4 regions of the Paenibacillus sp. FSL E2-8871 genome follow, and region 1 is predicted to be linked to each of the others. Evidence: riboswitches for the same ligand, from Rfam matches in the RefSeq annotation. Region 1 holds a riboswitch; each other region holds the start of a gene.
The links. A riboswitch is a leader RNA that binds a small molecule or an ion and turns the genes downstream of it on or off. The one in region 1 is predicted to bind cyclic di-GMP.
Positions count from the first base shown of each region.

Region 2: it holds a riboswitch for cyclic di-GMP, as region 1 does, so the genes downstream of both, NYE25_RS26195 (bifunctional diguanylate cyclase/phosphodiesterase) here and NYE25_RS00415 (DUF6612 family protein) in region 1, are expected to answer to the same signal.
Region 3: it holds a riboswitch for cyclic di-GMP, as region 1 does, so the genes downstream of both, NYE25_RS11585 (thiamine pyrophosphate-binding protein) here and NYE25_RS00415 (DUF6612 family protein) in region 1, are expected to answer to the same signal.
Region 4: it holds a riboswitch for cyclic di-GMP, as region 1 does, so the genes downstream of both, NYE25_RS22885 (anti-repressor SinI family protein) here and NYE25_RS00415 (DUF6612 family protein) in region 1, are expected to answer to the same signal.

Region 1 is NZ_JBBOBV010000001.1:73,758-81,433, forward strand. Features, by position in the region: gene NYE25_RS00395 (pseudouridine synthase) at 1-201, shown strand, start outside; gene NYE25_RS00400 (Cof-type HAD-IIB family hydrolase) at 233-1,033, shown strand; gene NYE25_RS00405 (DUF4179 domain-containing protein) at 1,187-2,800, opposite strand; gene NYE25_RS00410 (RNA polymerase sigma factor) at 2,784-3,302, opposite strand; cyclic di-GMP riboswitch class I at 3,506-3,597, shown strand; gene NYE25_RS00415 (DUF6612 family protein) at 3,715-4,563, shown strand; gene NYE25_RS00420 (NADH-dependent flavin oxidoreductase) at 4,676-5,839, shown strand; gene NYE25_RS00425 (CapA family protein) at 5,918-6,934, opposite strand; gene NYE25_RS00430 (FprA family A-type flavoprotein) at 7,204-7,676, shown strand, end outside.
Region 2 is NZ_JBBOBV010000001.1:5,836,890-5,844,565, forward strand. Features, by position in the region: gene NYE25_RS26175 (cytosine permease) at 1-1,101, shown strand, start outside; gene NYE25_RS26180 (nucleoside deaminase) at 1,116-1,568, shown strand; gene NYE25_RS26185 (alpha/beta hydrolase) at 1,634-2,506, opposite strand; gene NYE25_RS26190 (Zn-dependent hydrolase) at 2,628-3,869, shown strand; cyclic di-GMP riboswitch class I at 4,102-4,188, shown strand; gene NYE25_RS26195 (bifunctional diguanylate cyclase/phosphodiesterase) at 4,311-6,545, shown strand; gene NYE25_RS26200 (methyl-accepting chemotaxis protein) at 6,558-7,676, shown strand, end outside.
Region 3 is NZ_JBBOBV010000001.1:2,504,521-2,512,196, reverse strand. Features, by position in the region: gene glpK (glycerol kinase GlpK) at 1-53, shown strand, start outside; gene NYE25_RS11605 (DNA-binding protein) at 68-283, shown strand; gene NYE25_RS11600 (3-oxoacyl-[acyl-carrier-protein] synthase III C-terminal domain-containing protein) at 354-1,346, opposite strand; gene NYE25_RS11595 (hypothetical protein) at 1,398-1,748, opposite strand; gene NYE25_RS11590 (carboxymuconolactone decarboxylase family protein) at 1,787-2,155, opposite strand; gene NYE25_RS11585 (thiamine pyrophosphate-binding protein) at 2,166-3,809, opposite strand; cyclic di-GMP riboswitch class I at 3,928-4,023, opposite strand; gene NYE25_RS11580 (methyl-accepting chemotaxis protein) at 4,216-5,466, opposite strand; gene NYE25_RS11575 (helix-turn-helix transcriptional regulator) at 5,589-6,545, opposite strand; gene NYE25_RS11570 (SDR family oxidoreductase) at 6,890-7,552, shown strand; gene serA (phosphoglycerate dehydrogenase) at 7,625-7,676, opposite strand, start outside.
Region 4 is NZ_JBBOBV010000001.1:5,055,399-5,063,074, reverse strand. Features, by position in the region: gene NYE25_RS22920 (MDR family MFS transporter) at 1-890, shown strand, start outside; gene NYE25_RS22915 (PadR family transcriptional regulator) at 896-1,459, shown strand; gene NYE25_RS22910 (aldo/keto reductase) at 1,578-2,555, shown strand; gene NYE25_RS22905 (hypothetical protein) at 2,845-4,119, shown strand; gene sipW (signal peptidase I SipW) at 4,121-4,708, shown strand; gene NYE25_RS22895 (TasA family protein) at 4,800-5,408, shown strand; gene NYE25_RS22890 (helix-turn-helix domain-containing protein) at 5,568-5,897, shown strand; gene NYE25_RS22885 (anti-repressor SinI family protein) at 6,106-6,261, opposite strand; cyclic di-GMP riboswitch class I at 6,288-6,372, opposite strand; gene NYE25_RS22880 (2-oxoglutarate dehydrogenase E1 component) at 6,843-7,676, shown strand, end outside.

The DNA of each region.
Region 1 (7,676 bases):
TCTCATATTTCACTTATCATCACTGAGGGGAAATTTCATCAGGTGAAGCGTATGTTTCAGGCGGTTGGCAAAAAAGTCACTTTTCTGAAACGTGTATCTATGGGAGAATTGAAGCTGGATGAAAGTCTGCCGCTTGGAGCTTGTCGGGAACTGACGTTAGAGGAACTGGCACTCTTAGGCGCAGAATCATCTCAAGGATAATATAGAAAAAGAAAGACAAGGATGGTGGAGTATGAGATACAAACTGATTGCACTAGATGTGGACGGTACGCTATTAAATGATGATCACCACTTAAGCTCTGAGAATAAGGAAGCTATTGCTGAGGTTACACGTCTTGGCGGTCAAATCGTATTGTGTACGGGACGCAGTCCACAGAACTCGATTCCTTTCATGGAGGAAATGGGGCTGACTGGTTACGTGCTTGGTCACAATGGAGCAGCGACGGTACGAGTGGAAGATCGAGAAGTGCTGCACCAATATGGTATGGATGCACGTGGTCTTGACCCCTATATTGACTATTGCCGTAAGCACAATATTCATTATGATGTGAATACTGCTTTTGATATGTATGTTGATAATGTAGAGAATCTGACTAAAGAAGCTAATTATATGTATGAGCACTTCCGTATTGTGCCAGCGACGCTACCAGCCTGGGAAGATTTCCGTGAACCGGTTGTTAAGTTTACTGTATTTACACAGCCAGAAATCCTTGACGAAGCTGAACGTGAATGGCGTACTTGGGCTCCTGAGTACAATATTTTGCGAAGTGGTGAATTTTTCGTTGATTTGATGCATCCCGAATCTTCTAAGGGCAACGCATTAAGAAATCTCGCTGTGAAGCTGGGAATTCCGCAAGAAGAAGTCCTCTCAATCGGTAATTATTTTAATGATATTTCAATGCTTACCTATGCGGGGATGGGCGTGGCGATGGATAATTCTCCTGTAGAGGTAAAAGCGGCAGCGAATGCTGTTACGGGTTCGAACAACGAGCATGGTGTGCGTGATGCGCTGGTTAAATATTGTTTATCCTAATAATGGAAAGCATAAAGCGGACTTGAGTCCGTTCTATGCTTTTTTTTGTTATGAAGGAAATAAAAGAGATACATAACAGAATTGATTCTATCCAAAAATAACCCGCCCTTAGGATTAACTAGAAAGGGCGGGACAATAGATTAACTTCCTGTATTAAAGTTTAATTTCCTCGTTCCGGCTAGGATCTCTATATTTATAGATACCAGGGTTCAGTTCAATTTTTTCGTCGAAAGGAATATCTTTGTAGCTATCAATATTAGTTCCTGTAGATATCATGCCCTTAGGTGTAATTTCAGGCACCACTTCTTTGCCATAAATCCGTAACGTAGTTTGGTTAACGCTTTTGAAGTGAGGAGATTTGGATGATGATTCAACAATCAAATTTTCGCCTTCAGTATAGTACGTGAATTCAATTTCTAATCCATCGACATCAAGTGAAGTGAACTGTTTTTCTTCTTTAGGTTTGTTTATTGTGATCCAATTCTTGCTGGTATCACGTTTCTCAATGACAGCATCCTTTAATATAAGTTTCATTGGAACATCGGACCAGTCGTTATACCATTCCGGAGATTCGAATTGAAATAAATGCTGGTAGCTTTCGGAATGATCTCCTTTCAAATTCCAACCCCCAGTGATTGTTTTATCACCTATAACCAACTGAGCGGTATTATAGTGGACAATTCCTTTTTTAAGCGAATCATTTTCATCTATTAGAATTTGGATATCCAAAGGGGTAACCACTAGCTGATCTAAGGTTATACCGGTCTTTTCTTGAAATTCAGGACTGTTATACAGTTTCTTAGTGTAAATCGCTTCACTTGCTTTTTGTCCATCTGCTTTAAAATCGAACTTCCACGTACCTGAAATTCGTTTCGCTTCTTCAATGTAACTAAAATGAAGACTAGCTTCCTTCCAATCTGATTCAGTTATATTGAAAACCTGTTCAATAAATAAATCCGATCCTTCGTTAGGCATGATGGTTGGAATTGCCTCATTCTCTTGACCAGCAGTACTAACTACCAAATGTGGGTTACCCCGTCCTAAGTCAGCTGGTGATGCAGCGACTTTGTAACGGATAATGGTTTGATTGGAAACTTGTCGAACGGATTCGATTTGAATGCTTGGGTATTGCTTAACTCCCGTATCAATTGTATCTCCTGCTTTATGATTAGATTGTAAGGGAATATTCCGATCACTGTAAAAAATGAGATTCCGTGCTTCAAACCTGTAGTCCTTTTTATCATCCTTTAATGTATCAGGTGTCTCATATACTCCAATGAGTTTCTGGCTTTCAGGATCGTATTCTAAATAACCGTATACCTTTGCCTTGGCACCGGATTCACTAGTCATAGTGTTTTCTTCTGTAGCAAATCCAGTATATTGGGATAGATCAGATTTAGTATCAAGTGATAACAGCATTTTCATTTTTTCTCCGTCAGTTACAACACCGTTCAAATTCATTGTTACTCCTGAACTGGAAGCTTGAAGATTATACTGTTGACCGATGCCATTATTTAATGCATTGCTCACACTTCGACCACCAATTTTATCCCAATTAATCGTCATACTAGCGAATACAGGAATGGCTACAAGTAAGAGGCAAGAGAAGACAATACTGATAGGAATAACCTTTTTATTAGACCTAGGAGTATTCTGGGAGGAATGCAGATTTCTTTGACGTGTATATGCCTCTTGTTCTATGGCAGTCCACATCAAATCATAATCCGGTCGGGGAATATGTTTATCTTTTTCAATATAGAGACTCATTACTATTCAGCTCCTTTAGTTGGGTTCCACCCATTCTATTTAGTATTTTAAGTCCCTTGTTCAGTCTGGATTTTACAGTTCCTTCGGGTATGCTCATAACTTTAGAGATCTCGGGTACAGTCAATTCGTTTATAAAACGAAGGACTACTACCATTCTGATTTTGTCGGAAAGCTGACTGTATAACCCTTGTAATTCTTTTTTAGTTTCCTGTCGATCCAAACGTTTTTCTACAGGGTTTGATTCCTCAGACCTGGATAGTAAATAATTACGTACTTCTTTCATCCACCCCGTCTTACGCCTTTTGATCACACTGTTGCACTCATTCGAAGCAATTCGTAAAATCCAAGCTTTCAAGTTTCTTACCTTCGACTTATCCGCTAAGATAACTTTTACAAATACCTCTTGGGAAATATCCTCCGCATCTGCCTGATTTTTCATTAAGTAGTAACAAAAATAATATACTTGTTCTTTATAGAGCTCGAAAATTTCCCGGTCACTCATTTTGCTGCACCCCCTGTCTTTGCTGTTCTCATTAATAAGACTTATAAGCGTATGTAATCGTTCATTTTTCATTTTGATTGTAGTATTTCTTCTGAGTATCATAGCGAATTCGAATGGAAGATAAGTCGTTTACAGGTAATTATAACCATGATAAAATTAGCGGTGGGACATGCGTCCGTAATCTATTAAAACTAATTGAATGTCCGCGTTAAAGGTAAAATCATCGAAAGATGATGACACAAAGCCATGGGTCTAAAGCCTTTCGACAGAAGGAAATGATCGCCAGGCCGCCATAGGGATGTCTTATGAAGCATAAAGGATAGCTCTAAGAATATGTAGTCTATTTTGAGCTCTTTTATTATTTCGACCTATACGGCGTTACATTATCGCAAGGGGCCGAAAGGGGAAGTACATGAACAGTTTTTTCAAAACAATAGGTACTAGTTTGGCAGTAGGTGCTTTATTGCTGTCCGGAACGATCGGATGGATGTCTAATCCAGGAGTAGTGTCAGCAGCTACCTCAACAGTAGTAACCGCGGATCAGATGATCAGCAAAGTAACGGCAGCCTCCAAAGCAATAAAGAATTTCCATCTGGATGTGACCAAAAAACAGGATATTCAAAGCGGCGGGGTGCGTATCAGCAACACCAACACTCTGAAGCTGGATATCAACCGTCTGCCGAATTTTGCCGCAGCAGGCACTGTCGCTAGTAGTCTTTTAGAAACATCGTACAGTCTATATGCCAATGACAAGGAGTTTTACTATCTTGTAGACGGAAGTGAACTGATCGATGAATCTGAAGATGAAGGTTACGACGATGACGGGGAGCCAATCGATCCTGATGCACAATATTGGCTTGGACTGGAGAAAACGGAATGGGATGCCTTTTACTCTAAAGGCCAATACGATCCTGTTTTCATGCTTGATTCGGTCAAAAGTTATAAAAAATCCATGAAAGTCAGCACTGCTGGCGCACAAACAGTCTTACAATTCACGGTAACCGATCCGACAGCAGCTAAGGGGATAATCAAACTCTATGACCAGGAGAACCTCTGGGATGGAGAGACAGTTCAACCCAAAAGTGTAACGTGGAAATTATTCGTCAATACTAAGACCTGGCAAACGGAAAAGCTGACAGTCGATCTGAGTTATGTGCTGGTAAGTGATGGAGCCAAAGATACATACACCACGAAAATCGAAGCTAAATATTCCAAAAATAATAAAGGTGCAGCCATTGTAAAACCGGCCGAACTAGAATAATAAGGACGATTCATAACGAGCGAAAAGCGCTGTTCAGCGGAACAGCGCTTTTTGTTGTATCCAACAGCAGTTCTTTATTAGTTGACAAGAATAAATCATTGCTGTAATTTATATGTATGCGCATGTATATAATAATTTATCTAAATATAATTTAATGAAAGTTGGGAAAAAGATGATAGCACTAGACACAGCATTAACTTTTCGCAGAGGGCTGACATTAAAAAACCGAGTGGTTATGGCTCCAATGACCACACGAATGAGCTTTTATGACGGTGTAGTAACACAAGATGAATTGAAATACTATTCGCTAAGAACGGGCGAAGTAGGTGCGGTCATCACTGCGGCAGCAAATGTACAAGAGGGTGGAAAAGGATGGGAAGGTGAACTTAGTGTTTCCTCCGATGAATTTATTCCTAGCCTTAGCCGATTAGCATCTACTATTAAACGAAATGGAACAAAAGCTATTTTACAGCTATTCCATGCAGGAAGAATGACAGATTCAAAAATATTGCGTGGCGTACAACCCGTTTCCTCCAGCGCCATTGCTGCCGAACGTCCGAATGCAGAAATTCCAAGAGCATTAACAGAAGATGAAATTTTCGGTGTGATCGAGGATTTTAAAAAAGCGACTCAACGTGCTATTCAAGCTGGATTTGACGGGGTAGAAATTCATGGAGCAAACACATATTTAATCCAACAATTCTTCTCTCCACACTCCAACCGTCGTGAAGATCAATGGGGCGGAAGCTTAGAGAAAAGATTTAATTTCATTAACCAATTAGTGGATGCAGTTATTGCTGTCGTTGACAATTCAAAGATTAAGGATTTTATTGTCGGGTATCGTTTTTCTCCAGAAGAATATGAAGAGCCTGGAATTAAAATCACCGATACCTTTTATCTCATTGATAAATTAGCTGATAAAAGGCTGGATTATCTGCATATTTCATTAGGGGACTTCAAGAAAGTATCTGCATCAGAAGATTTTAAAGAAAAATCAATCCTGCAATATGTGCATGAGAAAATCAATGGCCGTATACCTTTAATTGGGGTAGGAGATATCCGTACCAAACAGGACGCAGAGGACACGTTGACAAATGCTGAATTAGTAGCAGTAGGACGGTCTCTTATCATTGATCCTCATTGGACAAGTAAAGTACTGGAGGGTAAAGAAGATCTCATCAGAAGAGTACTTGCTGATCAAGATAGAGAAGAACTTGTAGTAGAGAATGGTATTCTAGAATTCCTTAAATTAATGATGCCTGATCGTTTACGCTAAACCCAAACACAGTTTTGAGGTCTAAATCTATAACGTTCCGCGGTAAATTCCGCGGAACGTTATTTTTCTGTAACGACTCTATTCCCTCTTTAAGATTGTTGTCGTATGTTTCAACATTCGATTCATGAGATTTCGCCGTTCTGTTTTTATGTCGGTGTCGCTTCTCTTTAATGCGTCGCGGATGGGGATGATCTCTGTAATTTTCCTGCCGCTTTTTATTCTTCGATCTACACAAGTCGGGATGTAACCTACGTTAGTTATACTCGTGTGTCCTTTTTCATCCTTCTTTATTTTAAGCGTAAGAATGATACCGCTTTGTGTATAAGGAATATTCATTAGTTTAGTCGAAACAAAATTCCCCAATGAGTAAATAACGAATTGTTTTTTTCCACGAAGCGCTAACGGTTGAAGAACATGTGGGTGAGACCCCAGTATGATGTCGGCGCCATTTTTAAAGAAGAGATTGACCAGCTCTTTTTGCCTCTTGTTTGGAGTGTAACGATATTCGCTTCCGAAATGCAGATAAAGCAAGACTAGATCGACTTTCTTTTTTAAATCTCGAATCTCCCGAATGATCTTGGGCGTAGATATCCGGTTAACCAGCCATGGCTTACTCACTGGTACAGGAATTCGGTTGGTTCCTGCTGTGTAGGAGAGGATGCCAATCGTAATTCCTTTGACGTTTTTAATAAGCGTTCTCTTGGATTCTTCTAATGATTTAGCTGTTCCCGTGTGGTCGATTCCATTACGGTCCAGAACTCGTAACGTCCGAACCAGACCCGGGGCACCATAATCCATGCAATGATTGTTGGCCGTTACTAATACGTCGAATCCGGCTTCCTTAAGTGCAGGGGCCAGTTCGTCTGGACATTTGAATATCGGACCGCCTGATCGGGGACTTTTCCGGCATTCGGGGCCACTTCCAGCAAAGGTGGTTTCGAGATTGCCAATCGTCAAATCAGCCTGTTTCAGATAAGGAGCTACTTTTGCAAACAGGGGGCTGAACGAATAGGTTCCGTCAGGCTGTTTAGCATCCGAAATAATATAACGTTTGACCATTAGATCTCCCACAGCAGCTATTTGTATTTCAGTCATGGATATCCACCTTTTTATTATTTTCATTAGGATATGGCATAAAGTTGTTATGGGTTATTCTTTCTTTAAGGCGAAGTGCAAACATTTGTGTGGGTTTTTATTTAAAATGTGACTCAACGCATAATCATTTTATTTAGATCGTCTAAATTTAAGGTATTCATTTTTTTCAAACTTTTATAATTTGATTCAAATCCTCTTTTTTGTTTGGCAGCCATAATAAAATAAGGTTGTTGATAAACATTATCAATCAATCATTGGAGGTTAAAGAAATGAGTACACAATTCAAAAAAATCGCCGAGGATACTTACTGGATAGGTAAAATCGATAACCGCCAGGTTCCATTTCACCGCCTGATTCTGGCAAAAGGAACTACCTATAATTCTTATTTATTAAAAACAGGTAAGCCGACTGTCATTGATACCGTAGATATGGAATTCGGACGTGAATATGCCGAGTGTCTGGGTGAAATGATTGATCTTCTAGATATCCATTACATTGTAATTAATCATACAGAGCCTGATCACTCTGGTGGACTGGCAGCACTCGCCGCCAAGGCTGCAAATGCCACGATCGTATGCACCGAGATTGCTGTTCCCGAATTGCAGGAAATGTACAAGCTTCATAGCTGGAACTTCCTGGTGGTTAAAGACGGAGATAAGCTGGATATTGGCGGGAAAACGCTGCTGTTTAAAGAAACACCGTATCTCCATACCGCTGAAACGATGATAACCTATTGTATCGA
Region 2 (7,676 bases), 5.8 Mb from region 1:
GTTGCCGGATTAGTATTCTTTGGAACCACTACCGTTGTTGGTGCAGAATCATTAAATGTTATATTTGCTAGATTTATTCCGAATTATATGGATTTAGGCGGTGGCTTCACACTATTCGGGTTAGCATTCCCGACAATGATCTCCTATGCGATTCTTTGGACAGCAACGGTTCTGTTGTTCTTAGGTGGAATGAAAACATTAGGTAAGTTCGGTAACTGGTCTTCCCCGGTAGTGTATGTGTTTATTATTGGTGCTGCTGTTTGGGCGATCAAGATTGCTGGAGGGTTTGGTCCGATTTTAGAGTATGTACCAGCGAACCCAAGCTCAAGTCCATTAGTCTTTATTGCTTGCGTGAGTGCATTGGTATCTAACTGGGCGGGTCCTGTTGTGAATATGTCGGACTTCACACATCGTGCGAAATCACCAAAAGCGGCTATGATTGGATTGCCAGTAGGGTTTATCTTGTCTTATATTCTTTTTGCTATCACTTGTGTGGCCTTAATCGCGGGTACAGAAATTGCGTTTGGTGAACCGATTTTCAATATCGTTCATGCCATTGATAAAATTGAAAACACTTTCGCGGTTGTTGTATTGATTCTAGCGCTAAACGTAGGAGCAATCGCCTTCGTAGTGTTTGCAAACCTATTGCCAGCTGGCTTGCAAATGTCATCTCTTTTCCCGAAAAAATTCACTGTAAAGACTGCAGGTGTCTTAACAGCCGTTGTTGGAACTTTGATTTTGCCATGGAAGCTGGTAGAAAGTACAACCACTTTATTCTACTTCTATAGCTTTATTGGGTCCATCTTTGGTCCAATTGCGGGTATTATGCTTTCAAGCTTCTTTATTCATCGGAAAAGAGTATTAAATCTTGATAATATCTATGTCCCAGCAGGTAGCAATGGTGAATATAAGAATGGTTACAATCCTGTTGCGATGGCTGTTTTAGCAGTCAGCTTCATCCTTCCTATGTCAGGTGCATTTCTTAAGGGTATCCCCTTCCTAGTTAGGATGAATGATTTTGCTTTCTTTAGTGGCTTAATTGTTTCGTTTGTTCTATACACCATCTTTAGCAAAACACTAAAATCATCCCAATTAAACTAGAGGAGGAATTTGAAATGGATTACATGAAATTGGCTGTAGACGCAACGATTGAGGGTATGAACAAGAAATTTGGAGGCCCGTTTGGTGCAACGATTGTCCGAGGCGATGAAGTAATTGCAGCGGTTAGCAATACGATGATGAGAGATACGGATCCTTCTGCACATGCGGAAATGGTAGCTATCCGAGAAGCTTGCAAAAAGCTAGACACGATGGACTTATCGGATTGTGTAATTTATGCCACCTGTGAACCGTGTCCGATGTGTATGGGCGCTATTATTTGGTCAGGGGTTAAGGAAGTTCATTATTGCAGCACAAGAGATGATGCGAAAGAGCATGGCTTCTCTGACATTCACCTTCGCGAATATTTTGTGGGGCATGATGAGAGTGTTGTTAATATGATTAAAGTGGAAGCTAGAGAAGATTGCGATCATTTATGGACGCATTTCCACGAATTAAACAAGAAATAATTCATGCGGTCTCCTATATTTTCCGGCACTATTTTAGTGCCGGATTTTCCTGTTCTTCTACAGACCTACTCAGCAAGATGAAGCTGAAGGAAATCAATCACCTGATGAAGAGCTTTTTGCACAACAGGGTTATCGAAATCTTTTTCAAATACATGCTCTCCGTTTGGAATAGTAATAAGCTTTGCCGCTACTCCTTCTTTCACTAGCGCAGCTCTCATGAATACCGATTGTTCATATGGCACATCTACATCGTTCGTTCCGTGAAGTAACAATGTAGGGGGAAATTCCTTAGTTACATGATGAATAGGACAGAATTTGAGAAGTTCTTCCTTATGTAGAGAAGGATTCAAGCCTGTCACTTCTTCGATCCAACGACCGGATTGTCTTGCATATAAATAGAGAAGAAAACGCTCGTCAACGCTTGCGCTCGTAATGATTTGATCGGACACTGTACCTTTTGCAATCTCCATGGAGACGATATCCTTTTCACAATAGAATTTACTTGGTTCGAGTGCCCATGGAGCGCTAATATCGCCATATCCATAGAAGGAAACAATCGCACGTGGCTTATGGGTAAACATTCCTGTGCTTAGTGCAAGGAAACCACCTGCTGAGCTTCCCACTACAGCGATCCTCGAGGGGTCAATGGAGAATTGTTTTGGTCCTTCCTTTTCTAACCAAAGAAGGCTATCTTGGACATCTTCAAGGATGTCAGATAGGGTTGACCTAGGGGCTAATCTATAGTCAATCGAAAATAGCGCAAAGCCATTATTAGTGTAAAGTTGTATCATTTCCTCGGATAGATCTTCTCGATCACCCCAAAGCAGGCCGCCTCCGTGAATGTACACAATAGCAGGGGCTTGGGGACGATTTGTTTCATAAAAATCAGCTTTAATTGTAAATGAGTCATTTTCTTTAAAAATAATGGTCTTCTTCATAGTTACCCATTACACCTCATCAAGTAAGTAATTTTTAAAGACTAGCACTACCTCTATTGTATATCATTCACGAATTTTGATGAAACCATAATCATGAATACCCAGGATTGGAGATATTAGCATGGATAGAAAGAGAAGATATCAGGCTTTATTTGATAATATTAATCAATATAACTCGGGTGAGAAGGGCATCACTAGAATTGCCTATACAAATGAAGAGCAGACATGTACGAGTGCTTTTATGCGGATGTGCAAGGCTGAAAATTTAGATATTCGGATGGATCATTGCGGAAATGTGATTGCTAGAAGAAATGGAAAGATAGAAGGGCTCCCACCCGTTGTAATGGGCTCTCACTTGGATACGGTATACCAAGGTGGGAAGTACGATGGGGTAGTAGGTGTAACGGCTGCTTTGGAAGTGATCAAACGTCTAAACGAAAAAGGGATTGAAACGGATCATCCGATTGAAATTATCTCATTTGCCTGTGAAGAATCCTCGCGTTTTGGTATTTCAACAGTAGGCAGCAAAATAATGTCAGGGTTATTTCAGAAGGAGAAATATAGATCTTTGAAGGACAAAGACGGTATTACAATGGAAAAGGCATTTTCGCTATGTGCACTGGATTATAACAGTATTGATCAGGCGAGTAGAGAGAATGAAGAATTAAAAGCGTTTTTTGAATTACATATTGAGCAAGGTCCTGTCTTAATAAACAATAATAAAAGAATAGGAATTGTGACTGGAATTGCTGCACCCGTGAGGCTTCATATTCAAATATCAGGGAAGGCATCCCACTCTGGAACGACACCTATGAATATGAGAAAAGATGCTTTTCTGGGTGCCTCAGAAATAGCACTTGAGCTTGAGAAGGGAGCCAAACTCGAACAAGAATTTGGAACGGTTGCGACGCTAGGGGTGATAGATATCTTGAATGGCGCTATGAACGTGGTTCCGGGAGAAGTGGAAATTAAAATTGATATCAGATCTACTTCAGTGGCATCCAGGCAACGTGTGTTAGATCATTTATATCAGACGATAGCCTCAGTACAAGAGAGCAGACAACTTGAAATTGCGAGTACGGAAATCATCTCCGAGGAACCAGTCCTATTATCGGATGAGATCACTCATGTTCTAGAATCCATTTGTGAAGAGAAGGGGATATCGAGTCAACGGATGATCAGTGGTGCAGGGCATGATGCCATGAACATGAACAAACTTTGCCCAGTAGGGCTTATCTTTGTTCCTTCTGTAGATGGACTTAGTCATCATCCTAATGAATATACAGACTTGGATGATATCATTATGGGGATTGATATTTTAGAAGAAGCTGTTCTTCGTTATGCGTTTGTAAGACAAACATAATTCGTGTTGAGAAGTAAGTCCCAATGTGACATATATAAATGTTACATTGGGCTTTAGTATCTAATTTTATAATTGTTCGCAGAATTGTTGCTTTACATTAATAAATATTATATTAAAGTTAACATTGAGGTTTGTGAAAAATTTCCCATTGAAAAAAATTAAATCACAGCGGAGATAGGTCTTTTGGTGGTAGCCTATTTTTAATAGAGTATTTAGGACTAAAAATAGTAAAACAGAATATTGGTAAACCTATTGAAAAATAGGGACACAAAGCCATAGGGTCTAAATCTATTTATAGATATGACAGCCGGTTGCATGCAGTGGGAGTTTCATGCTCTTATTTTTTGATGCATATGCAGCCGTTATCATTCTGATAGCGGCTTTTTTTTTGCTCGTTTTCTAATAAAAAAACGTAATAAATCGGAAAAAGGATGATAGTACATGGATCAGACACAACCACTGAGAGTATGGAGAATGATAGGCCTCGTCATAATGGCAACGTTGATATTTTGGGGGTGCTCTTACTATTTCATAAAATGGACTGCTAACTCTTATGAGCAAGAAGCGGTTGCTGCTACATCAGAAGCTACGATACATGCGAGTAGATCGATTGGAAATATGATACAGGGTGGATTAGATTCATTAGATGGAATTGCTGATTCTATTTCGGAAATCAATTATATGGATTGGGATAAGACCAAAAAATATCTGCATCACTTTGATAAAAAATATAATTTTATTCGAATTAGCATCAACAGCCCAGATGGTAAAGCTTACGCATCAGATGGGACAATGTTTGATGTATCAGATGAAGTAGGGTTCCAAAAGGCTCTGCAGGGTATTAGCAGTATTTCTGATCCATTCTTAGATAAGATCTCCAATAAAGAAATTATCACGATCAATAGTCCACTTAAGTTTAAAGGTGAAGTGAAGGGTGCTTTATCTGCCAGCAAATATACACAGGATCTTTATGATGCTCTTGCAGTTTCCTTCTTTAAAGGTCATGGTTATTCTCAAATCATTGATCAAAAGGGACAAGTCATTATCCAATCGAAGAATCTCGAAGAGGATAAGACAATTGATAACATATTCGAAAGTATAAGTATTGATTCTAGAAATAAGAAACAACTGCAAATCTTTAAAGAGAACATAACCGCAAAAAAATCTGGAGTAGGAATATTTTGGATTAACGGAGATAGCAAAATGGTTGGTTATTCTGGCATCCAGGGGGTTGAGGACTGGTATATTCTCTCCGTGATACCGAAAGATTTGATCATGGCCAAAGCGTCTCAAATGAGTCAGGCGACTTTTCTATTATGTGTAATCATGTTTGTCTTACTATTGATCATATTTGTTAACATTCTATTAAATAAGAGCAAAATTAGGAAACAGATGGAGAGGATTGCCTTTGAGGATGAGTTAACACATCTTTCTAGAACGAATAAATTTGTTATAGATGCTCAGTATTTACTTAAAGAGAAACCGAATACAAAGTTTGCTGTGTTGCAATTTGATATTGAACAATTTAAATACATAAATGAAATTGTCGGTTTTCATGAAGGAAATAGTATTTTGATTCAAGTGGCTAATAGCTTAACAGCAAACACATTAGACGAGGATGTCATTGGACGCTTAGGGGGTGATCGTTTTATTCTTTTCACTTCGTATGACAATAAGGCGGAATTATTCATCCGTATACAAGTACTTACTGAACAAATGAGCGACTATACGTTTGGAAATGAAGAAGGTTTTAGGCTAGTGATTAATTGTGGAATTTACTGTATAGATGATCGTCAGAGCGATATCCTCACATGTATTGACCGAGCAGGAATCGCTTGTAAGTCCATTAAAGGTGGATACAAGAGCTCATGCACTTTCTTTGACGAACAATTGCTATTGCAGATACACGAAGAGCAAGACATCGTAAGAAAGATGGATGCTGCCATGACAAATGGTGAATTTATAGTATATTTACAACCTAAAATGGATCTGCGAGTGAACAGTTTTCATGGCGCTGAGGCATTGGTTCGATGGAATGATCCTCAGAAGGGACTTATATCTCCTGCAGTATTTATCCCCATATTTGAGAGGAATCGCTTTATTGTGAAATTAGATTTAATGGTGTTTAAATCAGTATGTATCATGTTGAGTAAATGGATCCAGGAAGGAATCCAGCCACTTCCGATTTCAGTGAATATATCGCTTATAACCCTATACCATAATGATTTCCTGCTCCATTTGACGAATATTATTAACAGGTACCAGGTACCTGCTAGATTGATAGAGTTAGAGCTGACCGAGTCTATTGTATTCCAAAATTTAGAGTTTGTTAGAGATATTTTGTTGGAGTTGAAACGTAAAGGATTTTCCATAGCTATCGATGATTTTGGGACAGGTTATAGTTCCTTAAATGTATTGCAATATTTCCCTGCTGATGTCATTAAGTTAGACAGGGCTTTTCTGATGAGTAAGTCAAATGATGAGACAGGGAAGATAGTAATTGCCAGTATGGTCAAACTAGCTAGGGATTTAAATATGAAAGTTGTGGCAGAGGGAGTTGAGACAGAGGCGCAAATTGATTTTTTGAAACAAATAGATTGTGAAATCGCACAAGGATACTATTTCGCGAAACCAATGCCAGTAGTAGAATATGAAAGCTTAATTAAAAGTACATAGGGAGTGCAAAGCATGAGGAAAATGAGAAATTGGACTATCGTAGGCAAAATTACTGTTACTAATTCAATATTACTGTTAGGTGCTCTGATCATTGCGATCGTTGGTAGTGTGTATTTCAGCAATATGTATGCGAACTCTAGAAGTATGTATAAGAACGATCTTACGTCAGTTTATGCACTTGGGAAATTCGAATCAAATAATCATGAAATAGTAACCTTAACGAATAAGATGATCGCTAGTCATGATCCAAGCGAACTTCAAGAGAGTTATCAGAAAGTTGTTGAGCTTCAAGCTGAAAACAATGGAATCTTGAATAAGTATGAAGAAACACGTTCCCTCCCAAACGAAAAGGAGATTTATGCTGAAGTTTTATCATTAACGAAACAGTATCGGCAAATTCAGCTTCCGATGCTTGAGAAGATGCTGAATACACCTACATATGATCCTAGTGAAGATACCACTTCAAATCTTGAAGCGTTAAATACGAAACGAAATGAAGACCTTGGAAAATTAGTTGGAATGAACTTAGGAAGTGCCCAAAATGCAGATGTTCAGAATAAGAAGCTATTTCAAAAAGGACTTACGGTCAATATCATTGTTGCTTTTCTCGTTATCCTGATTTCAATCGGTTCATATTTGTCCTTGAGAAGATATTTCTCACGAGCAGTAACCATTATCCTGAACTTTTCAGAGGCGTTTGGTCGAGGAGATCTGACTCAAAGAGCTAAGTTTGATGCTGAAGATGAATTTGGTCGAATCGTGAAGTCGCTTAATCATTCGGCAGAGCAAGTACAAACCATCGTAGCTAGTGCTTCTTCCTCAGCACAAGAGTTAGGTGCACTTAGTGAAGAATTATCTGCAACAGTTGAGGAAGTAAATGCTACAATGGATCAAATTTATAATTCCTCGCAAGAGGTTGCTTCTGGAAGTGAATCTTTAAGTGCTACAACAGAAGAAGTAAATGCAACAGTACAAGAGATTATCTCCAATGCAGATCTGCTAAGTAATAAGGCGGGAGTAGCACTAAATACCTCCGAAGAAATTCTGGTACAGGCAGCTTCCGCGAAGGAAAAGGCTGTAGCATCGATTCAATATGCGACAAGTTTGTATGCTGAGAAACAAAATTCCATT
Region 3 (7,676 bases), 2.4 Mb from region 1:
AAGACGCTGTAGCGCGTACCATGGGCTGGGAAAAACATGAAAGATATCAGTGATCAGGGAGATGCATATGTCTATGTTTAATGGAACAGAATCTGATCTACCGAGTGGACTATCTAAGCCTGCACTTCGAGCACTTCATGGTGCTGGGTATACACAGATTCACCAAATCAGTAAGCTCACTGTGTCAGAGCTTCTGCAGCTCCATGGGATGGGACCAAAAGGGATTGATGTACTACGGCGTGCGCTCACTGAAAAGGGGTTATCCTTTGCCAGCGAGTCCTAAAGAACAGATCAACCTAAAAAGCGGCAAGCTAAGGATAATCCTTGGCCTGCCGCTTTTTAGGTTGTAACGCTTAATATTCAATAACAAATGCAACGTTTTGCCATCCAGCGCCCACTGTCCAGAACAGAACTTTATCTCCGCGTTCGATCTTTCCTGTAGTAATAGCTTTGTGTAGAGCGATAAACGGGCTACTGGTTGAGGTGTATCCGAATTCATCACCTATGTAAACCGCAACCTCACGATCAATACCCACTTTTTCACAAACACCAACGATATTAGGTAGTGAAAGCTGTGAGAAACAGGCCGCTTTTATAGATTCAGGCGCTATGTTGTTATCAGATAGAAGCGTGCGAATCGATTCAGAAGCAGCATCTACGCAAATGGAATCATCAAATGGAATGAACTTCACATTGAATTCTCCAGCCGCGACGCCTTTTCTACCCAGATTAGCCAAGCCTTCAGCCGGGAACATGGAGTTGCCATAAACGCATGTGTCTGTTTGATAGACAGAATCAATGAAGCCTACCGCATTATCATCGCGCACAAGAAGGACTGCCGCAGCTGCATCACCGAAGTTAGCATAATAGACAGGATCATTCTTATCTGCATGAGGTGCTACATAATCGGATCCGATGACCAAAGCACGTTTAATTCTAGGATTGGCTTGCATTTGACGGCTCACCTGTTCTACGGAAGCAGTCATACCTGCACAGTTAGCGTTGCTATCTATACAAATTGTATGGGATGCGCCGTTAATTAAACGGTGAATCATTAAAGAGTTAGTAGGAAAGATATATTCAGGAGTTTGACTTGCATAGGCAATAAGATCGATATCAGCGCCAGTGAGACCATTTTTATCCAACACATTACTGGCAGCCTCAAAAGCCATCGTAAGAGAATTTTCTTCCTCATTCTTAATGCTATAGCGCGTATCACGACCTAAAGTGGTCAGTAGACCTCGGATATCAATACCCTTTTCGTCAAAATGCTTAATAAAAAAGTCGTTACCAACTTTATTACTAGGATGATAGATATCAATGTCTTGAATACGAATTCCGGTCATATGAATGAATCCTCCTGAAAAACTCTATAGTTTTTTTAGTTATAAGAAGAATTAAGCTGTAACGGTGGAAATGATCTCGATGTTATCTAGTCCTGCTTTACGACCCAGACGAGCAAGCTGCATTTTAAGAATTGGGTTATTCTCAAGGGTTAGATTTACTTTTACAAATCCATCATTCTTAAACATTACGAAGCAACCTTCCAAAAGAGGCACAACATCAGGAGCAGTTACGTTTAGCTTTCTGCAGTCGATTTGTAATTCATAGTCAGCTGGAGTGATAGGATTAATAGTTTGTTGATAAGCTTGGATAGATTTCAGACCATCTTCTTCAGAAAATGTTCCTTCCAGCTCAATATTGATCACTTTTTTAGTAGTGTCTGTCTTTAAAATAAACTGTCCCACGTTAACATCTCCCGATATTTTAATTTTACTGAAAATAGTTACTTTATTTCTTCAATCGTTTCGAGAAGAATATTAAAAGCGGTGATGATTCTAGGTGCCCCTATAGCGGGTACTAAGTGTAATAGAATACCTTTGAGTTGTTCTACAGTAACTCCCACACGAAGAGCCATGACATAATGAACACCCAATTGATCAAACTGACCCATCGAAATCAGGGCAGAGATAACTGCGATTTCCTTCCAGTCAGCTTCGATTGTGTTGCGTTGAAAAATATCGCCGTAGGCATTCCCCATAATAAATTCAGCCAAATCGGGGAAATGTTCTTTAATCGGAGCCAGTGCTTTAGCTCCGTAGTCTCCAGAGAGATTCGTGAAGTGGTTCAGACCACTGTTTACATTGTCTTTCATAAGTGACCTCCTAATTTAGGTTCAAAGTACGGTGAGCAGTCGGAGGGACCTCATCACGGTCTGTTAGCAGTTCAATGACGGCAACACGGTTGATGGCAACAGCATCCTTGATGGCTGTTTCGAACTCCTCCGCTGTCTCACATTTGTAACCCTTAGCGCCTAGTGATTCTGCGAATTTCACAGCATCCATAGGGACTTCGTAGATAGTTCCGTCAATACGTCCTGTAGTTTTTTCCATACCTTTTAGAGCCATATCTAGCTGTTTATTATTCACAACAATGAATATGACAGGAATATCCTTGCAGACAGCAGCGTTAATCTCTGCGCCTAGCATCATAAAGCAGCCATCTCCTGTAATGCAGAAGATCGTTTCTTCTGGAGCAGCAACCTTTGCACCAATCGCCATTCCGATGGAATTACCCATACAAGCAAAGTAAGCATCGAAAACAAAACTGCCCGGTTTCTTAACCTTGTACCATTTCGCAGCATGGAAACCGTGACTTCCATCATCAACAAAGACTGTGCTGTTATAAGGAATCAAATCACTCATCGTACTCAAGACCGATGCAAGTGAAAGGTTTGGTAAAATCGGAGGCTCTTCGGTATAATCGGAATTTGTCGGTGCTTCGCGTTTTGTGATGTTGTTCGTGTCAATATTATTGAGATAGTAAACTAGATTGTCCCGTAGATCTCCAGTCACTGGAATCGTTTTAGAGAACAATATTTTTCCGACAAAAGTCGGATCGCTATCAAACTGAATTAATGTTGCAGGATGATTTTCCCTTTTAAGATTACAAATAGTCATATCACTTAAACGTGACCCGAGAACGATAAATAGATCACTTTGATTCAGCAAGTCATCCCCATGGGTACAACCGCCTACTCCAATTGGACCGTGATAGAGTGGATGATCCCAAGCTATAGCCCCTTTACCACCTGGAGATGTAACTACAGGAATATTAAATGTTTCCGCTAATTGAATTAGCTCACTATGTGCTCCTGAGCGGTTAACGCCTTTACCCGCGATAATTATTGGATTCTTAGAGTTATTTATAGCATCAAGTACACGGTCGATATTAGCATGGCTAACCAGTGATTCGCGTTCAGGGATTACAATATTACATTCCTCTAGCAATTCCGTTTGTACATCAAAGGGAATACAAAGGTGAACTGGACCACGATTACCGCTCAAAGCAATGGATATGGCATGATTAAAGATTGTGTTAAAGTGATCTCCACGTTCAATAAGCTTGCTATATAAGGTGGCAGGTCTAAACATATCAGCTAAATCAGCTAGAAAAGAAGTAGAGTCCTGACATTGGGGAATTCCAAGCTCTTTAATAGATTGATGGCCAGTAATAAATAGGACAGGTAGGTTGTTAGCCTTAGCATGTGCTGCTGCAGTTAATAGGTTTGTTCCACCAGGACCTGAAGTACCAAAAGCTACACCTAGTTTTCCAGTTTTAAGCGCATACCCGGCTGCTTCGAAGCCGGAACTGGACTCATGTCTCCCAGGAATAAATTCAATACCGTAATCTACCATTTTAAGAACAATAGGACAAATGGATTTCCCAATAATACCAAAGGAATGGGTAACACCTAGGTTCCGTAGTGCTTCCGACATGTAATCTGCGACTGTCTTCAAAAAATACACCTCACAAGTTGATTGTTATTTTAAAATCAAACATTAGAAAACCTGTGCTCTGAATTAGGGCACAGGTTGGTGGCATAAATCGCCATAGAGACTGAACAATTGTTCAGTCGTCTTGGTTTTCTGCAACCTGGCAGTCATGGCCTCTGATTAAAAATGAGGCTGTAGATCCATGGTTTTGCGTCATCCTCTTTCGAAGATTTTGCCAATATTAATTTTAAAATTTATAAGAATAATTTTCCTTTACAATATATTCCTAGAGAACCTTTGTCAATATATTTTCGCAAATTAACTCGAATTTTGACGAAAGTCTTGTCCAACCTATGAAATAATAGATATAAAAAAAACTCCCCCTAAGTCAAAACTTAGGAGGAGTTTTTGGACTTGTTTATATATTTTTGCAAGTGACTTAAAACTTGAAAATATGGATAGTCTTCTGTAGATTAAACACAGCCTGTGTCATTTTCTCAGTTTCTTCAGCAACAGACTGCAGGGCATTAATTTGTTCATTCATAGCGGCGGATACTTCCTCGGTGCCGGCAGCGGTTTGCTGTGTGATTGCAGAGATATTCTCTATTGCACTTGAGATTTTCAAGGCACTTTCCAACATCAGATCACTTTCAGCAGAGAAGGAAGAGATTTGCTCGGTAATATACTGCACACTTTGCACAATTTGAGCAAAGATATGAGCAGATTGAGTGATCATCTCATTCTGTACCTGTACGACTTCTTCGTTGATAGCGATATTGTCAATCGCTTGTTTGATATCAGTTTCGATGCTCCGAACTAAGCCAAAGACTTCCTTCGTTGAAGCCGTTGATTCCTCGGCAAGTTTACGAACCTCCTGTGCGACTACAGCAAATCCTCGACCATGCTCTCCGGCGCGTGCTGCTTCGATGGAGGCATTCAGCGATAAGAGGTTGGTCTGCTCAGCGATCTCTGTGATGGTTTTTGTAATCATCGTAATTCCGCGAGCATTATGAGACAGGGCTTCGATAGTATCAGCTACTTTTTGAGTAGCCTGGATGTTTTTGCGCATGCCTTCAGCTTGAGTATCAACGGACTGCCGTCCTTGTTCAACTAGTTCTAATGTATGTATTGAACGTCTGTTCATTTCTTTCGTTGAGTTCGTATAATTGGATACTTTATTCTCAATATCTTTAATGGATTCTGTCATTTCAGCGATATCCGTAGATATTTCATTTGCACCAAGAGCTAGCTCGTTAGACGAAGAGGCTACCTGTGCCATGACAATTTTCAAATTTTGATTCTTATCTTCGATTCCACGGCTTGCATCCATAACTTGACGAGTGATTTGTGATGCTTCTGTCAAAATCTTCTTGAGCTTGTCAATCATAGTATTAAAGGAACGACTTACGTCCCCCATAGACCCGTTCTCATCGGCTCTACTAGTAAAATCCCCTTTTGAAATACTATGAGATACATTCGCGATGTCATCAAAAGAAGATGTAAGCGTTCTCTCGATAAAGCGGGCCACGGGGAAAGTTAGAGCAGCAAGAACTACGATTAGAACAATACCCAAAATAATGTTGCCTAAGATCATAAAAGTAACTAAAACAGGAATAGCAAATAGTGCGGCAACGAGGTAACATCCGGCAACAATTCTTTGTTTTAACGGAAGTTTATGCATCCAGTTCATTGGTATAATGTCCTCCTTATTAATATTATGTATTGGTGTTATTATATGGGATTTAAAGGTGATTGGTCTATAGTAAGAACTGACATAAATCTTCTTTTCGGAGTAGTTCTTTAGATTTCGTGTCAAAAATCCTCATAAATAGCGGAAATTTTTGCGATAGCAGACTTTACCATCTCTAAAAGTTCTTGCGGTGAAAGTACAATAACCGAGGGACTAAAAGAAAGGATTATCCGGCAGGCCGACTCGATCGTATTAAATTCGGCATCTACGTTTACCCACTCTGCTTTGCTAGTTGGCTCTATCAATTGGACAGAGACGAATCTTTCTCGCTGTAATTCTTTTAAGATAGATGTTCTAACCCTTAGCTTTACTTGATACTTTGGCAGTGCTGCTTTAAAGGCAGTGGTGGACTCTTCCCAGTACTGTTTTAAATCAAAGTCATCAGGTCTTTTAAACCACTCATGAGTCTCCTCAACGTTAACTAATCTGGACACACGAAAGGTCCGTAGTTCATCTTTGCTTTTGGCTACGACATACCATACTCCGCGTTTTGCAACTAACCCAAGAGGTTCAATGAAACGGACCGTTGTCTCGTTGCTCCGGAGATAAGTGATTTTTACTTTGCGGTCCTCCCAAAGTGCTCTCTGCAGTACAGAAAGGAACGGATAAGTCTCATCCGAAGGATGCCAACTGGCGCCATCAATATGAATACGCTCGCTTAGGTAATTTGCTGGGTTACTAAGTCGATGTGAGGATGCAGCCTCTAGTTTGAGAAGAGCGGAAGAGTAGTCGTCTTGTATCCCCAGATCCTTCATTATTGATGCGTCAGCGGACAGAAGCAGTGAACCAATCTCTTGTGGCTTCATTCCCGTTAGGGAGGTTCGGTACCCTTCAGTAAGCATCCAGCCTCCTTCACGACCACGTTCAGCTAAAATGGGTATTCCTGAAGCACTTAATGCTTCCATATCACGAAACACAGTTCGTTCTGATACCTCGAGTGTTTGGGCCAATTCTCTAGAAGTCATTTTTCCACGATTTTGCAACAGAAGTAATATTGATAACAAACGGTCGGCTCTCATTAGGCTATTGTACCTCCTCGAATTATTGATTAGACGATCACCATTAATCATTTCTAAATCATGATTATATTATATATGTCAGTTGATGTCATATATACGGGCTATACTTATAAAACGTAAGGAATGTTCACAGAATATTGAAATCCGAATTCATGTGGAAAGGGTTGAGGGCTATGACATTGAAAGGGAAAGTTGCATTGGTTACCGGGAGCAGCAGAGGTGCCGGGAGGGGAATCGCTTTAGAATTAGCAAGAAGAGGCGCTTTTGTCTATATTACAGGGAGGACCACAGATGTATCCGTCACAGAACATATTAAGGGGAGCATAGATAGCGTACTTTGAGAAATAAAAGAGAGTGGAGGCTCTGGTGCGGTAATACGATGTGACCATACGAAGGATCAAGAAACAGAAGCAGTGATCCGTCAGATCGCTGAAGAGCAGGGGAGGCTCGATATCTTAGTTAACAACGTATGGGGAGGCAATGATTTAGCTATCGAGCAGAAGCCTTTTTGGGAGCTGCCTACAGCTCATTGGGACAATATGTTTAATGCCGGTGTGAGAGCACAGATGATCACAAATTATTACGCAATTCCCTTCATGCGCAAGGCTAAAACTGGTGGTCTAATTATCCATACAACCTTCTGGGATCATTATAAATATTTAGGCAACTTTTATTATGATCTTTCTAAAAATGCACTTTTACGTATGGCTTTCGGATTGTCGAAGGAGTTAAAGGATGACGGCATTGCGGTTATTCCACTTTCACCTGGATGGATGAGAACAGAAGCGGTTCTAGAAGCCATGAATACAGATGAGGAACATTGGCATGGAGTTGAGGAACTGAAAATGAGTGAATCGACGACATATATTGGTCGAGCAGTGACTGCACTAGCCGCTGATCCAGAGGTTATGTCTATGTCCGGTGAGCCGCAGCAGGTTGGAAAGCTTGCTGAAAAGTATGGTTTTACTGATATTGATGGAAGGATAATCTCTTCGTTCATAATATAGGAAGAAAAAGATGCGTAAAATATAAGAAAGGCCACTCCAGTACATTCTGGAATGGCCTTTCTATATTATAGATTAAAGAAGGATGATTTCTTCAGCAGTGTTAATTTCTGGTAAACCAGCAAGT
Region 4 (7,676 bases), 5.0 Mb from region 1:
TGTTTGCGCTAGAACTGGGAGGCAATCAATACGCTTGGGATTCTAGTGTCATCCTTGGCTTATTCGCCGGCTTTGCTGTACTCTTGCTGGCATTCATCCTCATTGAGAGAGTGGCGGCTGAACCTGTTATCTCGTTCGCGATGTTCAGTAAACGGTTGTTTGCAACAAGTAGTGTGACAGCCTTGTTCTATGGCTCTGCCTTTATCGTAGCCACCATCTACATTCCTATCTTTGTACAGGGCGTATTTGGCGGCTCCGCTACGAACTCTGGACTGATCCTCATGCCGATGATGATCGGTACCGTCGTAGGCAGTCAGACCGGTGGGCTACTGACCACCAAAACCAGCTTCCGCAACATTATGATTCTATCCGCAGTCTGCTTTGTCGCAGGTATCTACAGTCTAAGCACTTTGTCGCCAGATACCTCCCGTCTCATGCTTAATGTATTCATGGCCTTAACTGGGTTCGGCGTGGGCTTTTCCTTCTCCGTGCTAAGCATGGCAGCTATCCATAACTTCGATATGCGCCAACGCGGTTCAGCAACTTCAACAAGTACCTTTATGCGCTCGCTTGGGATGACGCTGGGGATTACGATCTTCGGTATTATTCAGCGTAACAACTTCACTAGCAGCATTAGCGAAGCTTTTGGCGGAAGTGAGCAGTCAGCAGCCTTCGGCGATCCACGGGCAGCCCTGACACCTGAAGCAAGAGCCAAGATTCCACCTGAAATTTTAGAGAAAATATCTAGTGCACTGTCCTCTTCAATCGCACATACCTTTATGTGGGCCATGATTCCTGCCGTCCTTGGTTTAGTCTTTGTGCTGCTTATGCCAAAAGACCGCCTCACCATTCCGAGTAAAACTGCTCAGGCGTCCGAGGGTAAAAGGTAACGATTATGTCGATGAAATTGGCTATTCTCGGACTATTGCTTGAAAGAAACATGCATCCCTATGAAATTACACTAGTCATGAAAGAGCGCTCCATGGACCGGATTACAAAGCTCCAGCTTGGGTCTCTCTACTATGCTGTCGATAAACTTGCACAAGATGGTTATATCGAAGCTTTAGAAGTGATTAGCAGCAGTGATCGCCCAGACAAAACCATTTACGGTATTACTGAGCAAGGTAAAAATTTATTCGAGCAGTTAATTCTACAGCAAATTAAAAAGAACGAGCCCTTCTATCATCCGATGTATATGGCTCTAGCCATGTCCCGTCATGTTGATCAAAACAAGGTGGAGAAGCTGCTTGAAGAACGTATTCGGGAAACCGAACATCAGGTGAATCTGGCTTATCAGGTATATGAAGAACATATTCCTATTGTTCCTCGTTCCGCCCTTCATCTCATGTACGGCACCTATGAACACACCCTTATTGAACTAAAATGGCTACAACGTCTCTATGATGATGTTGTAGCACGCAAGTTGAATGACATTGGAACACCACTTAATACAGAGTAGAGTCCTTAGGACCTCTACTCTTTTTTTAACTTTTTCAGAGACAATAAATACCATACTAGAATCTAAGCGTGTACACTATGTACGTGTACGCAATCATATTTTCCTAGGAGGAATCACAATGTTGAGAACGCTGCCTTTAAACAAGCGCGGTATACCAGCCAGCCGTATTGCTCTAGGTTGTATGGGATTTGGTGGGGGCTGGGATCATGAACCGATTACCGCCGAGAATGTTAAGCAAGGACATGCAGCCGTCGACGCAGCACTATCTATTGGTATCAATATGTTTGATCACGCAGATATTTATACCCGTGGTAAAGCCGAGAAGGTATTCGGTCAAATCTTTAAAGAACGCCCAGGACTCCGCGAAGAAATCATTATTCAATCGAAGTGCGGTATTAAGCTAATGGAGCCCGGAGACAGCTCTAATGTCTTTGACTTCTCAAGCCAGCATATTCTAAGCAGTGTAGAAGGAATATTGTCGCGACTAGGAACAGAATATATTGATATTCTGCTGCTCCATCGGCCTGACCCCCTAATGGATCCGGATGAAGTAGCTTCTGCTTTGCATCAATTAAAGGCAACAGGTAAAGTTCGTCATTTCGGCGTCTCCAATATGAGCGCAGCGCAGATCAAAATGCTGCAAGCCTATTGCGAGGAACCCTTTATCGTAAACCAGCTACACATGAGCCTAGCCAAGCTCAGCTGGGTCGATGCTGGAATCAGTGTAAACCGTGAACCTTGGAAGGATATTACCTTTCCCGAAGGAACCCTTGAACATTGTCGAATGGAGAACATTCAGCTTCAAGCTTGGGGCCCACTCGCACAAGGCTTATTTAGCGGACGTTCATTAGAGGATCAACCAGAGAATATCGTCCAGACAGCTGCCATGGTTAAACAACTTGCAGATGAAAAAGGAACAACACCCGAAGCCATAGTGCTATCCTGGCTAATGACACATCCGGCAGCTATTCAGCCTGTGATTGGGACTGTGAATCCGCAGCGCATCGCTGCCTGCGCCGATGCGGACAAGCTGGAGCTTACTCGAAAAGAATGGTATGACCTATATGTTAGTTCACGTGGTACTCGTCTTCCCTAACTGAGCCCACAATTAAACTCGCAAGAATTCTTAATAGCCTAATCGTGCCTCTCGCATGATTAGGCTATTTTTAATACATTCCTCTCCTATGTATCGTTCTCTATTGCGAATAAAAATAGATATCAAGCGATAAAACGAGATAAATAGAGATAAATTAACGTTTTTGTTCTTTATAGAGCACAAACGAGACTTATTGACAGTTTTCTTTTCAATTTATTCCATGTATTATTCATTACAGAAGTTGTTCTCAATAAAGAACAACAATAACGAACCAAAGAAACTCAAGACATTGAGGGGAGGTATTCCTCTGAGACCCAGATCAGCAAAAAGAAGACCTAAACGAAAGAAGCAAATCGGATTACGTGTTCTGCAATCAGGAATGGCTGTCTCCGTCTTGTTTCTGACTACCTCGCAGCAAGTGGGTAGTACCTATGGTGGTTTTGGAGCTACTACGCAAACCACTAGCACAATTAGCTTTTGCGAAGTATTTCCAAACTCGATCAAGGGGCTTCTAACAGAACTCAAAGATCATATCGAAAGAGCTACTGCTTTAAAAGGATCGCTTCAAAGCTATACCCCTTCAGGCAGTCTCTCAGACGTTTCGGGAATAGAAGGCATGACGCTGGATGAGCTTGATGTCGCAGCGCAAGAGATTTCCTCGCAAATCTCCGCGCTTCAATCTCAAATCGATGGCGTGAATGAGCAACTGGCCACCAACAGCCAAATTTGGAACGAAATCAATGGAGAGCTGAACGCAGCAGCAGCCGTCCTATTCCAGATTGGAGGATATATGACCTCTCTAGATTCAAACTGTCTAGAAATCAAGGATGAACAATTCTTCAGAGAGCTGCAAAGCAGCCTGAATCAAAGCGGTGTAATCTCTGAATCCCTGAATGCTTCCTTAAAGGGAGTCATCCAATATCTAAACTCCATACACGACATCGGGCTTCCATTTGCTTCGGTAGTGACCAGTGATGTATATGGACAACCCGAGTTACGCAACGAGGCGTTTCAGCAGCCGTTACCTTTCCTGATTCCTTTTAGTCAGCCGGCCGGCAATATCTCTAGCGAACTTACCTCCACTTATGAAAATCTCAATACTGAAATGAATGATCTTAAAGAATCGGCTACTTCAGGAATCAGCAATCTTCAGAGTCAGCTCCAATTGATCAGTCAAACCCGTGAACAACAGTTGGAAGCACTTGAGAAAGCCCGACTAGAGGCGCTGGAACAAACGAAGAAAGAAGAAGAACGTTTGGCACTGGAGAAAAAAGAAAAGCAAGAAGCTGAGGACAAAGCGAAAGCTGAAGCTGAGGAGAAAGCAAAAACGGAAGTGACTCCACCGAAAGGTGAAGCTACTCCAGAGAACATAAATAAAGAACAGCCTGAAGCCCCAGCCACTAACCCGGTCGTTCCGGAAATTGGTGAAGAGCTAACGATTCCAAAAGATGTACCACAGCAAGCGGTTCCTCAGGAGGCGCCAAAAGCGGAAGATACAACCACTTCCCCACCGGTAGCAACACCAGCCCCTTCGGACCCTCAACAAGTTAAAGGTGGCGAATAATATGCGGATTAAAAAAATGATCAACAATACATTATCGAGCATCATGCTTGTGATATTCATTCTGCTGGTGGTAGCCGTAGTTTTATCAAAGGCCTCCGGCGGTGAACCTGCCTTCTTCGGATACCAGATCAAATCGGTACTCTCAGGTTCGATGGAACCAGGGATTCAAACCGGATCGATTGTCGCTTTAAAACCCGGAGGAGATATGAATCGCTTCAAAAAAGGCGATGTGATCACCTTTAGAAATGAAGAAAACCTGCTCATTACTCACCGTGTTGTAGAAGCAACAATGAATAACGCTACCGGTGAAGCCATGTATCGCACGAAAGGTGATAACAATGATGCACCTGATATGAACCCTACCAGTTCCACGAATGTTGTAGCTGAGTATACCGGGGTCACCGTACCTTACGTAGGTTACGCTATGAATTTCGCAGTTTCCAAAGCTGGAAGTGTTGTGCTCATGATTGTACCAGGCTTGATGCTCCTGCTCTATGCCCTGTATTCATCATGGAAGGCTGTAGCTGCACTCGAAAAGAAAAATGCTGCTATGCTTCCTACCTCTCCACCTCCAACTGAAATACAGTAATCCGTTGATTGTCCGCTTCCGCTTACGAACCGGAAGTTACAATATATAACTTTTATAAAAAAACCACAAAAACCGAGGAGGAATTTTAATTATGGGTATCAAGAAAACATTGGGTCTTGGCGTAGCATCAGCAGCACTGGGTTTATCATTGATTGGTGGCGGAACCTTCGCTTACTTTAGTGACACTGCACAAAGCACTGCTACATTTGCTGCAGGTACACTCGATTTGAACTCCGATCCATCGGTTATCGTTGATTTGAAGGATCTGAAGCCAGGTGATACTATCAAAAGAGACTTCAAACTGAAAAATGACGGTACACTTGATATCGGCTCTATCCTCCTTAAAACAACTACCTCCATTAATGATGTGGGCGGTAACAACGGCGCTAACGATTTAGCTAAATTCATTAAAGTTAAATTCCTGGTGAATAAAGATAAAAGCGGTGTTATTGTTCCGGAGGTTGTAGTATGGGAAACTACATTGGCTGATTTGAAATCTCAAACTCCGGATCTAGTAAAAAACACTGGACTTGACGCAATCTGGGGTGAAGCAAACGGTATCAAAGCCGGCACAAATGATGGCTTCACCGTTCAATTCGAATTTGTTGATAACGGTGAAGAGCAAAACTACTTCCAAAAAGATTCGTTGACACTGACTTGGGATTTCACAGCTAAGCAAACTGCTGGAGTCGCTAGATAATCTAATAAGTCTTCCATTCGAAGAGCAGCAGATTCTTATTCCGGAAAGCGGATAAGTAGATGCTGCTTTTCTCTTTACAATAAACTTTGTCGAATTTAATGATATTTGCTATACTAATAACAAAAATTACGGAGGGGCGTCAGCATAGTGCCACAAAATATGGGCCAACGTATCCAGCATCTCCGCCTAGAAAAGGGATTGTCCCTATCTGAGCTTGCGGACAGAGCGGATGTTGCTAAGTCGTATCTTAGCAATGTGGAGAGAAACATCCAGTCCAATCCTTCAATCCAGTTTATCGAAAAGATCGCCGACGCGCTTCAGGTATCCATCCATGCTTTGCTCTATGGAGAGCCTAATGATGCTGAGGAATCACCTTTAGATTCGGAATGGTTCCGATTGGTGCAGGAAGCTATGGCCTCAGGCATAAGCAAACGCGAATTCAAGGAGTTTCTGGACTACCAGAAATGGCGCCTGGATCAGAAGGATTAATCCTCCATCTGACCTGATAAGATCCTCTTCTACTCATACTATTAAACATAAGCGCCTTCGCTCTCCTAACACGGACGGCGAAGGCGTTTGTATTCTAGCAGAATACAATGATCATATACGGTGTGAAACTTATACTTTCATATACACCGAAAAAGAGCACAGCGAGTTATCGCTGTGCCCTTTTTTAAAATATTACGCACTGAATGTATTACTGCACGGCTTGCACTGTCTTCTCATGAAAGAAGCGACGAATTTCATCTGCCTTTATGCCAGCCTTCTTAGCTGCTAATAATAAATGGACCCACTCTACGTCTAGATCAATGACCTGCTGTTCTCTGTTGCTTCCCTGGTTGGACTTGTCCAAAAAATCTCCTCCTAAGATTTTAGTCCCCAGGCAATCCGGCTGTCATAGTATTTCTACCTTAGACCCGCGACTTTGTGCCCCTGCCTTTCGGCAGGTTTACCTTTTACTGGACCCTTTACACGAAAGGATCTACTTTGAATATATGAAAATCGCTAACTGCAATAACATTATACTATACTAAAGTGGAAAAGTGTGTCGATTTCTGATTAGTTTTTCCATTAAAAAACAAAAAATAGAAGCTCTTTTGTGCGATATCTTGTCCTTTTAACACGATACTCGTCCTATTCATAAAATTAATTAAGCCGATAGAATGATACTTCCTTCCCTATTAGTTAAAAATAAGGATATTAGAATCATTTTAGTGGGCCTTAGGAATGGGTAATGAGAAGAAACAGCGTTCTTTTCATTAGAACAAGCTAACCCATACCATTTTGCGAACGTATTGGACGAAAGAATGAATTGATTACACGTGTGGAAAGTAGCACAATAAGATGAGAAATGAAACCGCAATCATCACAGCTCCAGTAAGCGTTGACACAAAATGTCACGTATGGAGTTCATCCGTTAAGGAGGATGTATTCATGGCAGCCAAAGAGCCCTATAACGAATCCATTTGGAGTAAGTATTACGGACCCAATTTAGGCTACATTCAAGAAAGATATGAACAGTTTGTGAAAGATCCTTCCACCGTAGAGAATAATTATCGCGAGCTTTTTACAAATTCGGGTCCCCCACCCCTAACACCGGATAGCGAACCGGCTCCACAGCCTCGCATTTCGGGAGACACCGAATGGCTTAGAAAGGCAGTAAGAGCTTCCAAGCTAATCGCTAATATTCGTATATATGGCCATATAGCCGCTGATATTGATCCGCTTGAGCGCGATCACAATCCCATGGCTAAATATCTTGAACTCGAAACCTATGAGCTGACTCGTGAGGATCTGCTCGCACTACCTGCCACGCTCATTTGGGAGAATGCGCCGAATGATGTGCATACCGGATGGGATGCAGTTCAGCGTATGCGTCAGGCTTACACCAAGACAATCGCCTATGAATTCGGGCATGTGCATGAAGAACAAGAACTGAAATGGTTGAACAGACAGGCAGAATCCACAAGCTCACCAGCGCCTTTAAATAATGCAGAACGTAAAGAGCTGCTAAACCGCCTGATCCAAGTAGAGCAATTCGAAACCTTCCTCCACAAAACCTTTGTGGGTCAGAAGCGGTTCAGCTTGGAAGGCAATGACGCTCTCGTACCGATGCTGGATGAAATCGTACGCGCTGCTGCGCATGACGGCGCAGAGCATATTCTGATGGGCATGGCGCATCGTGGTCGCCTCAACGTTCTTGCACATATTTTGGGCAAACCTTATGACATTATATTTTCAGAGTTTCATCATTCTCCGAACAAGGAG